2 regions of the Variovorax sp. 05T418 genome follow, and region 2 is predicted to be linked to the other one. Evidence: predicted binding sites of a transcription regulator. Region 2 holds the regulator's gene; the other holds the start of a gene.

Region 1 (7,759 bases), on a different contig from region 2:
ATCGGGTCGCCCTCGAAGCGGTCGAGCAGTTCGCCGTTGAAGAAGACAGTCAGGCGGCGTTCCTGGGGATCGACGCCCTGGCGCCTGATCGTGAAGACGTAGTCCCAGCGGTCCTTGTGGAAGACGTCGGTCAGAAGCGAGGTGCCGAGGATTTCGCGCACCTGCTGGCGCGACATGCCGGGCTTGAGCGCCTCGACCTGTTCCTTCGACACGAAATTGCCCTGGACCACTTCGACCTTGTAGGGCGTGATGGCCGTCAGCGCACCACGCGTGCGATCGCTGAAGCCGCTGCAGGCACCGAGGCAGAAGGTCGCGGCGACGGCCGCGGCCAGCAGCCAGGGACGGCGTTGGAGAATGGCAGGCATGGGAGGAAAAAGGGGGGTAGCGATATGATCGGCCATTGTAGCGGCTGGCCCTTTTTGGGGCCTGTCTGCAGCCCAGGGCGCAGGAACCATCATGGCCAATATCGACGAACTCAAGAACACCGGCCTCAAGGCCACTCTGCCACGCCTGAAGATCCTCGAGATCTTCCAGACCGGCAGCCAGCGCCACATGACGGCCGAGGATGTTTTCCGCGTGCTCCTGAACGAGCACTCCGACATCGGCCTGGCCACCGTCTACCGCGTGCTGACGCAGTTCGAGCAGGCCGGCATCCTCGAGCGCAGCCATTTCGAAAGCGGCAAGGCGGTCTACGAGCTGAACGAAGGCACGCACCACGACCACCTGATCTGCACCTCGTGCGGCAAGGTCGAGGAGTTCTACGACGCCGAAATCGAGCGCCGCCAGCAGATGATCTCCAAGGACAAGGGCTGGATCCTGCAGGACCACGCGATGTCGCTCTACGGCCTGTGCGGCGACTGCGTAAACAAAAGATAGCCGGTCAGTCCCCGTCGCGCCCGCTTTCCATCGCCTTGTGGTGGCGCGCCACGAAATCGGCATAGGTGTCGATGCCGCGCAGCTGCAGGATCGAGTTGCGCACGGCGGCTTCGACCAGCACGGCGATGTTGCGCCCGGCCACCACCTGGATGATGACCTTGCGCACCGGAATGCCCAGCACATCCTGCGTGAGCGGCGCCGAGGGCATGCGCTCGTAGTCGCGCTCGAAGCTGTCGCGCCGCACCAGGTGCACGATGAGCTTGAGCCGCATCTTCCGCCGCACCGCCGTCTCGCCGAAGATCGCGCGGATGTCCAGAAGGCCGATGCCGCGCACCTCCAGCAGGTTGAGCAGCAGGTCGGGGCAGCGGCCCTCGATGGTGTTCTGGTTGATGCGGAACAGGTCGACCGCGTCGTCGGCCACCAGGCCGTTGCCGCGCGAGATCAGCTCCAGCCCGAGCTCGCTCTTTCCGAGCCCCGATTCGCCGGTGATCATGACCCCCATGCCCAGGATGTCCATGAACACCCCGTGCATCGAGGTGCGTTCCGCGAAATGCTTGGACAGGTAGGCCCGCAGCAGGTCGATCACGAAGGCCGACGACTCGCGCGTGGCGAACAGCGGCAGCTGGGCGCGCTCGCAAATCGATAGCAGCTCGTCCGGCGCGGCCTGGCCGTCGGCCAGCACCAGCATGGGTGGCTCCAGCGTGACGATGCGGGCGATGCGCCGGGCGCAGTCTTCCTGGCTGCCGCGCGTCAGGTAGGCCACTTCGCGCGCGCCCAGGATCTGCACGCGGTACGGATGGATGTAATTGAGGTAACCGACCAGATCGGCCGCCGACTGGGCCCGGCTGATGACTTCAGGGTCGAACTGGCGCTCTGACGCCCCAAGCCCGGCGAGCCATTCCCAGCGGAGCGACCCGCGGAATTCCTCGAACATGGCGTCGGCACTGATGACGGTCGGCTTCATGCGTAGGGAAATGGCGCTGCGCGCCTAGTTGGAGGCCGGCCAGAATACCGCGGAACCGGCCCGGCAGGGCCGCGGGAGCCTCTGGGCGGGCACTTCAGGCGACTTGCGTCGACTGCCAGCCGGCAATGAGTCCGTGCAGTTCGGCCGCGTCGGTGCTCGACTTGATCTGCTCGCGCAGGTTGGCGTCGCTCAGCAGCTCGGCGATCTCGGAGAGGATCTCAAGGTGCTTCTGGGTGGCCGCCTCGGGCACCAGCAGGAAGATCAGGAGCCCGACGGGCTGCTCGTCCGGCGCGTCGAAGCCGATCGGGTTGGCCAGCTGGAAGACCGCGGCCATGGGGGCCTTGAGGCCCTTGATGCGGCCGTGCGGAATGGCCACCCCGTGCCCGAGCCCGGTGGAGCCGAGGCGCTCGCGTGCGAACAGGCTGTCGGTGATGAGCGCGCGGCCGAGGCCGTGAAGGCTCTCGAACAGCAAGCCGGCTTCTTCGAAAGCACGTTTCTTGCTGGTAGCGTCAACGCTCACAAGCACTTGAGCGGGCGGCAGGATGGACGCGAGGCGATTCATGGTGGGGGAAGGGCGGGGGCGATTATGCACCCGCTTGGTAAAAACCCCCACTCCCGTTACTTACTTTTTGGCTACATGTTGCCCGGAGGCCTCGCAGCCTTGTCAGCGCCGGTAACAGCAACAGGCAGCAAAAAGCCGCCCGCAGGCGGCTTGTCGGCAGGGGCTGCAGCCCTCTGGCCCGTGGTCTACATCACGCGCTTGGGGGCGGCGTGGTGGTGGTCCTGCAGGCGGTCCTTGTGGCGCACTACCTGGCGGTCGAGCTTGTCGACCAGTTCATCGACCGCAGCATAGAGATCAGCGTGGCTCGACTCCGCGAACATGTCGTTACCCTTGACGTGAATGTTGCACTCCGCCCTTTGGCGGCGTTCCTTTTCCTTCTGCTTTTCCACCGTGAGGAGCACCTTCACATCGACCACTTGGTCGAAGTGCCGTGTGATCCGGTCCAGCTTGCTCGTGACGTAGGTGCGCAAGGCAGGTGTGACGTCGAGGTGATGACCGCTGATCGTCAAATTCATGAATGACCTCCTGAGAATTGACGGTTGGGAAAATGGCCCCGCTCCGGGATGGGGCGTGGCCGGCGAAACAGATATGGGGGTTGGGGGAGAAAAGGGGAAGAAGAGAAAAGAGGGAACGGTCGATTCACTATGCCCAAGCTGTCACGGTATTGCAATAGCAGACTTCTCCGGGTGGCGGACGCCAGCGGGCCATGCGCTGCTCACGCTAGCGATTCCATAGCGGCCCGCGCATGCAGGCCCGCCGATGCGGCACTTTGGCAGCAAGTGTTTCAGTGCGTCACCAGCGGTGACCCTGCCGGGCGAAGGGCCGGCCGGCTCAGCTCCAGGCCGCGCGCATGCGGTTGCGCAGGTCGATCACCGCGGCCGGCGGCGGCACTGCGGGCGGGCGCGCCGGCGGCGGCGGCCAGGTCTGCTGCTCGAAGCCGGCAAGATCCGATTCGGAAATGAAGCGCGTGCGGTTGGCATACAGGTGCCGGTCGCCGCGCACGGCCTGCTGCGTCACGTAGAAGCGCTGCGGCACCAGAAGATGCAGGTGGTCGCGCGCCCGCGTCATCGCCACGTAGAGCAGCCGCCGCTCCTCCTCGAGTTCGTGCGCGCTCTGCGCCACGTCGGCCGGCAGGCAGCCGTCGACCACGTTGAGCACGTGCACCGAATTCCACTCCTGCCCCTTGGCCGAGTGGATGGTCGAAAGAATGAGGTAGTCCTCGTCGAGCGAGGGCGGACCCGGCTTGTCGCTGGTGGCTTCGGGCGGATCGAGCGTGAGTTCGGTCAGGAAGCGCTCGCGCGAGCCGTAGCCCGAGGCCAGCCGCGCCAGCTGCTCGACGTCGCCGCGCCGCACGCCGGAGGGGTCGTCGTAGAGCCGGTCCAGGTGCGGCAAATACCAGCGCACCGCCAGTTCCACATCGGCCGGCCACGGCAGCGAGGGCGCGCACAGCGCGGCATAGGCTTCGGCAAAGACCGCCCATTCCTCGCGGGCGGCCGAGGGCGGCACGAATTCGCGCACCGCCGCCGCCGGATCGGCGGCCTGGTCCATGGCATCGAGCAGCCGCGCGCCCGTGGCCGGCCCGATGCCCGGGATGAGCTGCGTGACGCGGAAACCCGCCATGCGGCCGCGCGGGTTCTCGGCGAAGCGCAGCACCGCGAGCAGATCCTTCACATGCGAGGCCTCGAGAAACTTGAGGCCGCCGTACTTCACGAACGGGATGTTGCGGCGCGCCAGTTCGAGCTCGAGCGGCGCGCTGTGCGTGGCGGCACGGAACAGCACCGCCTGCGACTTGAGCGCGAGGCCGCCCTCGCGGTGCGCGAGCACCTTGTCGGCCACCCAGACGGCCTGCTGCGCCTCGTCGGGCACCAGCACCAGCTGCGGCCGGCCGGCGGAGGGCTTGTCGGTCCAGAGCGTCTTGGCATGCCGCTCGGCCGCCTGTGCAATGACCCGGTTCGAGACATCGAGAATCGGCTGGGTCGAGCGATAGTTGCGCTCCAGCGTGACCACGCGCGCAGCCTGCGAGAACTGCGACGGAAAGTCGAGGATGTTACGCACCGTTGCGCCTCGAAACGAGTAGATCGACTGCGCATCGTCGCCCACCACCGTCACGCCGCGACCATCGGGCTTGAGCGCCCGCAGGATCGAGGCCTGCAGCAGGTTGGTGTCCTGGTATTCGTCGACCAGCACGTGGTCGAAGCGCTCGCCGACCAGCGCCGCCAGCGCGGGCTCGGCCACCATGCCGGCCCAGTAGAGCAGCAGGTCGTCGTAGTCGAGCACGTTCTGCTGCTGCTTGGCCTCCACATAGGCGCCGAACAGGCGCTTGAGTTCGGCTTCCCATTCGGCGCACCACGGAAAGGCCTCGGCCAGCACCTCGGCCAGCGGGGCACGCGTGTTGACGCAGCGCGAATAGATCGAAAGGCAGGTGCCCTTGCGCGGAAAGCGGTTCACGCTCGACGACAGGCCGAGCTCGTGGCGCACCAGGCCCATCAGGTCCTCGGCGTCGCCGCGGTCGTGGATCGTGAAGTGGTCGTTCAGGCCGATGTGCGCGGCGTACTCGCGCAGCAGCCGCGCGCCGATGCCGTGGAAAGTGCCGGCCCAGGGCAGCGCGGGCGGCTTGTCGGACTTGAGCCCCAGCACGCGCGCCAGCACCTGGCCCGCGCGGCGCTCCATTTCCTGCGCCGCGCGGCGCGAGAAGGTCAGAAGCAGCAGGCGCTGCGGATCGACGCCGCCGGCGATGAGGTGCGCCACCCGGTGCGCCAGCGTGCTGGTCTTGCCCGAGCCCGCGCCGGCGATCACCAGCAGTGGCCGCTCGTCGCGCCCGGCCGTCAGCGTGCCGACGCCGTGCTCGACGGCGGCGCGCTGCTCGTCGTTGAGCGCCGAGAGCGCCGCGGCCAGGCGCTCGGCCTGGGTGGCACCGGCGGCGGAAAAAGCGGGGAGCGCAGCGGTCTGCATGCCCGCGACTTTACTGTATGTCCATCCAGATCGGAGGGCCTGCCGTCACATGGCCGATGACATAATCGCCGCTCGCTGCAACTGGAGACCGCATCATGGAAACCGCACCGTCTCGGCAGCTTTCAACTCCCGCGTCCTGACGCCCGGGCCCGGGGATTGAAAGCACCCCTCCCCTCGCCCCATCGCCTCAGCCATTTCACGGGAGTGAGCCCATGCTCAATATCTTTACGCTTGCCAACGGCCGCCTTGTCCAGGAAGAGATCGAGGCGCTCGAGGAGCTTTCCAAGTTCCAGCCGATCTGGGTCGACCTCGAATCGCCCACGCTCGAGGAAAAGCGCTGGATCAAGCAGTACTACGGCCTCTCGATTCCCGAAGACGCGATGGACGAGGACATCGAGGAGTCGGCCCGCTTCTACGAGGAAGACAACGGTGAGCTGCACATCCGCTCCGACTTCCTAATCGACGACGACGAAGACCCGCGGTCGGTGCGCGTGGCCTTCATCCTGAACCAGCACAACACCGAGCTTCGCAGCCGCGGCGTGCTGTTCTCGATCCACGACGAGGACGTGCCGGTGTTCCGGCTGCTGCGCATGCGTGCGCGCCGCGCGCCGGGCCTCATCGAAGACGCCAAGGAAGTGCTGCTCAAGCTGTTCGACGCCGACGCCGAATACTCGGCCGACACGCTCGAGAACATCTACGACGAGCTCGAGATCGCGGGCAAGAAGGTGCTCGAAGGCAACGTCAGCGACGAGCTGGCCGGCGAGGTGCTGGGCGCCATCGCGCGCCAGGAAGACTTGAACGGCCGCATCCGCCGCAACGTGATGGACACGCGCCGCGCCGTGAGCTTCATGATGCGCAGCCGCATGCTCAATGCCGAGCAGTTCGAGGAGGCGCGGCAGATCCTGCGCGACATCGAATCGCTGGACAACCACACGGCCTTCCTGTTCGACAAGATCAACTTCCTGATGGATGCGACCGTCGGTTTCATCAACATCAACCAGAACAAGACCATCAAGATCTTCTCGGTGGCCAGCGTGGCGCTGCTGCCGCCCACGCTGATCGCGAGCATCTACGGCATGAACTTCAAGCTGATGCCCGAGCTCGACTGGTCGCTGGGCTATCCGTATGCGCTGGCCTTGATGGCGGCAAGCGCGCTGGTGCCGATGTGGTACTTCCGCCGGCGCGGCTGGCTCAAGTAGCGGCCGGCATTCCGCAAGAAGGCAGCGTGGCCAGCCACGCATCGACCAAGGCCAGGCTGTAGCGGCTCGCCACCTCGGCGACGAAGCGCGCGAAGTCGCCATGCGCGGCGTCGTCGGCTCGGTCCGAGATGGTGCGCATGGCCGCGAACGGCACGCCGTAGTCGTGGCACACCTGCGCGACCGCCGCGCCTTCCATCTCGACTGCGAGCGCATCGGGCAGGCTGCGCCGCAAGGCAGCGCTCTCGGCGGCCGTCGAGACGAAGCGATCGCCGCTCACCAGCAGGCCGCGGTGCACCTTCGGCGACCGGAGGCCGAATTCATCGGCGGCCGCCTGCCCCACCAGCGCCACCGGATCGCGCAGCGCGGCTTCGGCCACGGCCGCCAGCGCATCGCCCATCGAGGCATCGGCCGCAAAGCGCGAAAGGCCCATGAGCGGCACTTCGTACTTCGGGAAGATCGGCGAGGCGTCGAGGTCGTGCTGCAGCAGCTGCGTGGCGACCACCACGTCGCCAACCTCCACGCCCGGCGCGAGCCCGCCTGCCACGCCCGTGAACACGATCGCGCGCACGCCGAAGCGCTCGAGCAGCACCGTGGCCGTGACCGCCGCCGCGACCTTGCCGATGCGCGACAGCACGGCCACCACCGGCTGGCCGTGCAGGTGCCCGACCCAGAAGTCGCGGCCCGCGGCGCGCACGCGCTGCTCGTCCGGCATCTGTGCGAGCAGCGCGCCCAGCTCCTCGTGCATCGCCGCGACGATGGCAACGGGTGCGTTCATCGGCTACTTGATGTCCACGCCGTAGAAGGTGTGGCGGCCGAAGGGGCTGAGCTTGAAGTCGACCACCTCCTTGCGCACCGGCTTCAGCTGCACCGCGTGCGCGATGGTGAACCACGGCGCCTGCTCCTTGAAGATGACTTGCGCCTTCTTGTAGAGCGCATCGCGCTCAGCCTGCTTGGTCGCGCTCTTGGCCTTGAGCACGAGGTCTTCGTAGGGTTGGTAGCAGAATTTGGAGATGTTGCTGCCGCTGGCCGACTTGGCCGAGGCGCAGCCCAGCAGCGTGTAGAGGAAGTTGTCGGGGTCGCCGTTGTCGCCGGTCCAGCCGAGCATGCCCATCTGGTGCTCGCCGGCCTGCAGGCGCTTGCGGTACTCGCCCCACTCGAAGCTCTTGATCTCGGCCTTGACGTTGATCTTGGCAAGGTCGGCCTGCA
Region 2 (7,759 bases):
GACGACCTGATCATCAACCTTGTGAAGGAACGCATCGCGCAGCCCGATTGCGCCGGCGGTTTCCTGTTCGACGGCTTCCCGCGCACCATTCCGCAGGCCGACGCCATGAAGGCGGCCGGCGTCAAGCTCGACTACGTGCTCGAAATCGACGTGCCGTTCAGCGACATCATCGAACGCATGAGCGGCCGCCGCTCGCATCCTGCGTCGGGCCGTACCTACCACGTCAAGTTCAATCCGCCCAAGGTCGAAGGCAAGGACGACATCACGGGCGAAGACCTGATCCAGCGCAAGGACGACGAGGAAGAAACCGTGCGCAAGCGGCTCGAGGTCTACAGCCAGCAGACGCGTCCGCTGGTCGACTACTACTCGGCCTGGGCCAAGGCCGATCCGGCCTCGGCGCCGAAGTACCGCGCCATCCAGGGCGTGGGCAGCGTCGAAGAGATCAAGCAGCGCGCACTCGCGGCCCTCAGCAGCTGAATCTCGTCGGCTGCGCGCGGCCGCCGTTCAGGCGGCCACCGTTTCCATCAGTTCCAGCATCAGCGCGATGCGCGCCTTGACGGGCGTGAGCGCACCGGCGTCCCGCAGCGGATCGCCGGACTTCGGCAGGATGCGTCCGTTTGCGCAGCGGGTGGCACGCAGCACCGCCACGCCGGCATCCTGAGCCCGCAGCGCCGCAGCCTCCAGCGCATGGTGCACCGTGCCATTGCCGGTCGCGGCCACGACCAGCCCGCGAACCGGCTCGGCAACGCCCGATGCCCGCTCCTGCAGCAGCAGGTCGACGAGCGCGCCGCTTGCACCCGCATGGCTGGTGACGATCTCGACCCGGGGCCAGCGCACCGCCGCGCCTGCCTTTGGCTCAGGAATTTTCGGGACCGCGCCCATCGGCTGCGGCCAGTCGCGCAGGCGCCGCACTGCCCCCTCTTCCACATAGCCGACCGGCCCGGCATCGCCCGATGAAAACGCGTCGGGGCGGTAGGTGTGCACCTTCTGCACATCGAGCGCGCCGTGGATGGCACCCGCGCAGACCACCGTCACGCCGTGCGCCGCCGGCGTGGCCGCCACGGCGATGGCATCGCGCAGGTTCTGCGGACCGTCGGGCGAAAGCGAACTGGCCGGGCGCATGGCGCAGGTCAGCACCACGGGCTTGCCGGCCGCAAGCACCGCCTGGAGGAAGAAAGCCGTTTCCTCGATGGTGTCGGTGCCGTGCGTGATCACCACGCCCGCCACGTCGGCCTCGGCCAGCCAGGAGGCGCAGCGCCTGGCGAGCTGCAGCCAGACGTCGAAAGCCATGTCCTTGCTGTCGAGCTGCGCCACCTGCTCCGCCACGAGCGCCAGCCCTGCGGGCGCATCGATGCCGCCGAGCAGGTCCGCCACACCCACTTCTCCGGCGGTGTAGCCGATGTTGTCGGCACCGCTCGCGGCCCGGCCTGCGATGGTGCCGCCGGTGCCCAGGACCACGATGCGCCGCAGGCCGGAGGAAAGGGAATTAACCATGGGTTGCCAACTTTTAAAAACTGGTTAAAAATACAGGTACTGGATATTCAGCCAGTGCCGCAAGGAACCACATATGCAGTTCGCCGTGAAGCTTACCGCCCGCCAGCAGCAGATCCTGGACTTGATCCAGAGCGCCATCGCCCGTACCGGCGCGCCGCCTACGCGGGCCGAAATCGCCAATGAGCTGGGTTTCAAGTCGGCCAATGCCGCCGAGGAGCACCTGCAGGCCCTGGCCCGCAAGGGCGTGATCGAACTCGTGAGCGGCACTTCGCGCGGCATCCGGCTCAAGGGCGACGCGCTGCGTTCGCTCAACGAGTCGCGCCACCGCGAAGGCGGCCAGTTCTCCCTCTCGCTGCCCGGCATGTCGCAGCTCGCGCTGCCCCTCATCGGCCGTGTGGCGGCGGGCTCGCCAATCCTCGCGCAAGAGCACGTCGACCAGACCTACTACGTCGAGAACACGCTGTTCCAGCGCCAGCCCGACTACCTGCTCAAGGTGCGCGGCATGTCCATGCGCGATGCCGGCATCATGGACGGCGACCTGCTCGCGGTCCAGGCCACCAAGGAGGCGCGCAACGGCCAGATCGTGGTGGCACGCCTGGGCGACGAGGTCACGGTCAAGCGCCTCAAGCGCAACAAGCAGGTCATCGAGCTGCACGCTGAAAACCCCGACTACCCGACCATCGTGGTCCAGCCCGGCGAGCCCTTCGAGATCGAAGGCCTGGCGGTGGGCCTCATCCGCAACACCATGCTGATGTAGGCCGCGCGGCCTGCACCCCATCCGGCCGCAACAGGTGGCGGGCGTATGGCGCTTTGTCGCCATCACCCTGTTGCGTCCATTCAAAGAAATCCTGCCTGTGTTCAACCTCAGACTTTTTTGGAGTTCACATGGGAATCGCCCTCCTCGCCATCGCTGATTTGTGGATGCCGCTGCAATCGCTTGCAAGCCGGCTGCTGCCAGCGCGCCGCCCGGCCCGTCGCGACGCCGCCGGCACATCCGCCGGGTTGCGCTACGTCGCGGTCCGGCCGGCCTGCACGGCCCGCGCGCAGGCGGCAGCGCCCAGCGCAGCGCCGGCGCCCGTGCGGCCGCTGCGCGTCATCCGGGTGGTCGACGGCCGCCAAGGCGACAAACGCAGCACCAACCGCATGGTGATCTCGGGCCGCATGGCCGATGTCTGCGCCGAGCTCGACCGGCTGGCGGCACTCGAGGCGATGGAAGCCATCAGCCCCTCGCCCCGCTCCACCCAGCTGCACTGAACCCGTGCACCCCCGGTGACCGCTACCCGGGGTGGGTATCCAAACGTTCACACGCGCGCCATGCCAATGCTGCGAGGCACAATGGCACGCCATGAACATTGTGATCCTCGACGATTACCAGGACGCCGTGCGCAAGCTGCGCTGCGCCGCCAAGCTGGACGCGTATGCAGCCAAGGTCTACACCAACACGGTCAAGGGCATCGGGCAGCTCTCGGTGCGGCTGAAGGATGCCGACGTGATCGTGCTGATCCGCGAGCGCACCCACATCTCTCGCCAGCTGATCGAAAAGCTCCCCAAGCTCAAGCTCATTTCGCAGACCGGGCGCGTGGGCGGCCATATCGATGTCACGGCCTGCACGGAGCGCGGCGTGGCGGTGGCCGAGGGCACCGGCTCGCCGCAGGCGCCTGCCGAGCTGACCTGGGCACTGATCATGGCGGCCATGCGCCGCCTGCCGCAGTACATCAGCAACCTCAAGCACGGGGCCTGGCAGCAATCGGGGCTCAAGTCGGCCTCCATGCCGCCCAATTTCGGGCTGGGCTCGGTGCTCAAGGGCAAGACGCTCTGCATCTGGGGCTACGGCCGCATCGGCCAGCTGGTGGCGCGCTACGGACAGGCCTTCGGCATGCAGGTGGTGATCTGGGGGCGCGAGGCAAGCTGTGCCAAGGCACGCTCCGACGGCTTCCAGGTGGCGCAGAACCGCCACGAGTTCTTCGCCGCGGCCGACGTGCTGTCGGTGCATCTGCGGCTCAACGAGGAAACCACCGGTCTGGTCAAGCTCGAGGATCTTTCGCGCATGAAGCCGACCGCGCTCTTCGTCAACACCTCGCGCGCCGAACTGGTCGAGGCCGATGCGCTGCTTGCTGCGCTCAACCGCGGCCGGCCCGGACTGGCGGCGGTCGACGTGTTCGAGAGCGAGCCGCCGCTGCAGGGCCATGCGCTGCTGCGGCTGGAGAACTGCATCTGCACGCCGCACATCGGCTATGTCGAGCAGGACAGCTACGAAAGCTATTTCGGCCAGGCTTTCGACAATGTCGTGAGCTTCATCAAGGGCAACCCCACCAACATCGTGAACCCCGGCGCGCTGCAGGTTCGCCGGTGAATCCATGAGCCGCCGGGCCGCGCCCCGGGGCGCACTGTGGGCCTTGCTGGCCGGCAATTTCGTGATCGGCACGGGCGTGATGGTGGTGCCCGGCACGCTCAATGAAATCAGCGCGTCGCTGTCTGTCTCTGTGGCGACTGCGGGCCAGCTGATCACGGTGGCCGCGGTCGTGATGTGCCTGGGCGCGCCGCTGCTGGCGGCAGCTGTCGCAGGCTGGGACCGCCGCCAGCTGCTCGCCCTCACCCTGCTCTGGTACGCGGCCGGGCATGCCATTGCGGCGCTGATGCCGAGCTTCGGTGCCCTGCTGCCGGTGCGCATGCTCACGGTGGTGGCGCCCGCCATCTTCACGCCCCAGGCTGCGGCCTGCGCCGGCATGCTGGTGCCGCCGGAGCATCGCGGCCGCGCCGTGACTTTCGTCTTCCTGGGCTGGTCGCTGGCCTCGGTGCTCGGGCTGCCCATCGGTGCGCTGGTGGGCGGCCATCTCGGCTGGCGCATGGCTTTCGGAGCGATCGCGCTGCTGAGCATCGCCAGTGCGGCATCGATCTGGCTGACCCTGCCGCAGGGCATCCGCCCCGCGGCGCTGACGGCGGCCGCCTGGGCGCGCGTGCTGCGCAGCCCGGTGCTGATGGGCATCGTCTCGGTCACAGCGCTGCAGGGGGCTGGCCAGTTCGTGCTGTTCAGCTATTTCGGGCCGATCCTGAAGCGGGACTTCGGCGCGGACCCCACCATGCTGAGCCTGATGTGGGCGCTGTTCGGCGTGTTCGGCCTTGCGGGCAACATGCTCGTGAGCCGGTTCATCGACCGCGTGGGCGCGGGCCGCATGGTGCTGCTGACGAGTTCGCTGATCGCGCTGAGCCTCTTCCTTTGGCCATGGGCCGGTACGCTGCCGTGGCTGGCGGCGGTGCTCGTGCCCTGGGGGCTGGGCTGCTTCGCGACCAATTCGGCGCAGCAGGCGCGGCTGGTCGGCCTGGCCCCCGCGCTCGCGCCGGGCTCGGTGGCGCTGAACAGTTCCGGCATCTATGTCGGCCAGGCGGTGGGTGCCGGGCTGGGTGGATGGCTGCTTGCCAACGACGCGGTCGCGTGGATGAACTGGGCCGGTTTTGCCCTGCTGCTCGCGGCCATCGGCCTGAGCGTGGCCATCGACCGCAGCCGCCGGCCGGCCTGACCGCGCGGCGGCCCCGCGTAAAACCCGGCATGCCCCTGCGGCCGATGGCTGCAAAATCGAAGGCTGCGCAAACTCCGGGCCCGGTGCCTGCAGGCGGCCCCGGACACCCTCCAACCAGCGAAGATCTTTTCCAATGACAGTCAACTACACCCGGATCGGCGTCGTCGGCGCCGGCGCCATGGGCCGAGGCATCGCACAGATCGCGGCCCAGGCGGGCAGCGAAGTGCTGCTGCTCGACAGTTTTGCAGGTGCCGCCGAACGCGGGCGCGAAGCCCTCGCGGCCCAATGGAACAAGCTGCACGAGAAGGGCAAGATCGACGCCGCGGCGCGCGATGCGCAAATCGCCCGCGTGAAGGCGGTCGACTCGGTCGGGGCACTGGCCCAGTGCGACCTGGTCATCGAAGCGGTGGTCGAAGACCTCGAAGTCAAGCGCAAGCTGTTCCGCGAACTCGAAACAGTGGTCGCGCCCACGACCACGCTGGCCACCAACACCTCGTCGCTGTCGGTCACGGCCATTGCGGCCGGGCTCGCGCATCCGGAGCGCGTGGCGGGCTTTCACTTCTTCAACCCGGTGCCGCTGATGAAGGTGGTCGAGGTGGTGGCCGGCTTCAAGACTTCGGCCGAGGTCTGCAAGCAGCTCGCGGGCTATGCGGTGCAGATGGGCCACAGCGCCGTGCAGGCGCAGGACACGCCGGGCTTCATCGTCAACCACGCGGGCCGCGGCTACGGCACGGAAGCACTGCGCATCGTCGGCGAAGGCGTGGCCGATTTCGCCACCATCGACCGCATCCTGAAGGAGCAGGCCGGCTTTCGCCTGGGCCCCTTCGAGCTGATGGACCTGACCGCGCTCGATGTGTCGCATCCGGTGATGGAATCGATCTACCACCAGTACTACGAGGAGCCGCGCTTCCGTCCGAGCGTGATCACCGCCCAGCGGCTGGCGGCCGGCGTGCTGGGCCGCAAGACCAATGAAGGCTTCTACCGCTACAACGACGGCGTGATGCAGCAGCCCGCCGAGCCGGCGGTGCCGGTGGTGGCGGCGATGCCCTCGGTCTGGGTTTCGCCGCGCGCTGCGCGCCGGGCCGAGCTGCTGCGGCTGGTGAACGCACTGGGCGCGCAGATCGACAGCGGCGCCACGGCGGCGCCCACGTCGCTGATCCTGGTGGCCCCGCTGGGCTTCGACGTGACCACGGTGGCCGCGGTCGAGCGGCTGGACGCCACGCGCACGATGGGCATCGACATGCTGATCGACGATGCCGCCACCAAGCGCCGCGTGCTCGCCACCAACCCCGCCACGCGGCGCGACATCCGCGATGCGGCGCATGCGCTCTTCGCGCGCGATGCAAAGGCGGTGAGCGTGATCCGCGACAGCGGCGGCTTCGTGACGCAGCGCGTGATCGGCACCATCGTGAACATTGCCGCCGACATGTGCCAGCAGCGCGTCTGCTCGCCGGCCGACCTCGAAACCGCGGTCCAGCTGGGCCTGGGCTATCCGCGCGGCCCGCTGGCCATGGGCAACCTGTACGGCCCGACCAACATGCTCGAAGTGCTGTTCAACCTGCAGACCGTCTACGGCGATCCGCGCTACCGCCCCAGCCCCTGGCTGCGCCGCCGCGGTGCGATCGGCCTGAGCCTGCTGCACGAAGAAGAATAAGCAGACCAACACCAAAAAACGAAAGCATCACAGCGATGACCGCCGAACTGAAGAGCACCAGCGAGGGACGCACCATGGTGCTGACGATCGCCAACCCGACCCAGCGCAATGCCCTGGGCCCCGAGATCTACGCCGCAGGCATCGAGGCGCTCAACGGCGCCGAGAGCAGCGATGAGATCCGCAGCGTCGTCATCGTGGGCGAAGCCGCATGGTTCTGCGCCGGCGGCTCGCTGCAGCGGCTGTCCGACAACCGGCAGCGCGATCCTTCGGTGCAGGCCGAAAGCATCGAGGGCCTGCACAACTGGATCGACTCGATCCGCGCCTTCCCCAAGCCCATCATCGCGGCGGTCGAAGGCGCGGCCGCAGGTGCCGGCTTCTCGCTGGCACTGGCCTGCGATTTCGTGGTGGCCGCGCGCGACGCGGTCTTTGCGGCGTCGTACAGCAACGTGGCGCTCTCGCCCGACGGCGGCCTGAGCTGGCAGCTCGCGCGTGCATTGCCGCGCCAGCTGGCCAGCGAGTGGCTGATGTGCGGCGAGCGCATCGGCGCGCCGCGGCTGCATGCGCTCGGGCTGGTCAACGAACTGAGCGAGCACGGCCAGGCGCTTGCAAGCGCCCTGGCGCTGGCGGCCCGGCTCAATGCACGCGCGCCCAATTCGCTGGCCAGCATCAAGGAGCTGCTGAGCGAAGCGCCCGGCGCCACCTTCGCGTCGCAGCTCTCGCAGGAGCGCGACCATTTCGTTCGCAACCTGCACCACCCGAATGCGGGCGTCGGCATTGCCGCGTTCATCGACAAGAAACCACCGCACTACGAGTAGCGGCACGCCGTCGCTCCTGCGACACCCCTCAGTTTTTCAGTCGCCGACAGGACAGACCAATGGACGACCCCATTCTTACCATCGAAGAACGTGAAGCGATCAACAGTGGTCGCTGGTTTTCTTCTCTTTCTCCATCGCTACGGCACGACATCCTCCGATGTGCTTTCGTCAAACGCTTCAAGGACGGCGACCTGATCGCTGCCCGCGGCGACCCTCCCGACCACTGGATCGCCTGCGCCAAGGGCGCGGTGCGCGTCAGCTCGACGGCCGTCTCGGGC

Evidence for each region. Region 2 encodes LexA, which represses DNA repair genes until DNA is damaged. Its sites were predicted from a motif close to ACTGTATNNNNATACAGT; they were not measured.
Region 1: AC1DMS_RS21375 (ATP-dependent helicase) is a predicted target of LexA. The motif match lies at 5,367-5,384, and genes of this name have one in related genera.

The regions. Positions count from the first base shown of each region.
Region 1 covers NZ_JBFTLJ010000011.1:8,241-15,999, reverse strand. The annotation lists gene AC1DMS_RS21400 (outer membrane protein assembly factor BamE) at 1-365, opposite strand, end outside; gene fur (ferric iron uptake transcriptional regulator) at 457-876, shown strand; gene hprK (HPr(Ser) kinase/phosphatase) at 881-1,840, opposite strand; gene AC1DMS_RS21385 (PTS sugar transporter subunit IIA) at 1,935-2,402, opposite strand; gene hpf (ribosome hibernation-promoting factor, HPF/YfiA family) at 2,588-2,917, opposite strand; gene AC1DMS_RS21375 (ATP-dependent helicase) at 3,234-5,354, opposite strand; gene corA (magnesium/cobalt transporter CorA) at 5,567-6,553, shown strand; gene AC1DMS_RS21365 (5'-methylthioadenosine/adenosylhomocysteine nucleosidase) at 6,546-7,328, opposite strand; gene AC1DMS_RS21360 (ABC transporter substrate-binding protein) at 7,332-7,759, opposite strand, start outside.
Region 2 covers NZ_JBFTLJ010000026.1:40,889-48,647, reverse strand. The annotation lists gene adk (adenylate kinase) at 1-477, shown strand, start outside; gene AC1DMS_RS30525 (asparaginase) at 505-1,494, opposite strand; gene lexA (transcriptional repressor LexA) at 1,568-2,251, shown strand; gene AC1DMS_RS30515 (hypothetical protein) at 2,380-2,748, shown strand; gene AC1DMS_RS30510 (D-2-hydroxyacid dehydrogenase family protein) at 2,840-3,847, shown strand; gene AC1DMS_RS30505 (MFS transporter) at 3,852-5,012, shown strand; gene AC1DMS_RS30500 (3-hydroxyacyl-CoA dehydrogenase) at 5,146-6,666, shown strand; gene AC1DMS_RS30495 (oxepin-CoA hydrolase, alternative type) at 6,702-7,481, shown strand; gene AC1DMS_RS30490 (Crp/Fnr family transcriptional regulator) at 7,541-7,759, shown strand, end outside.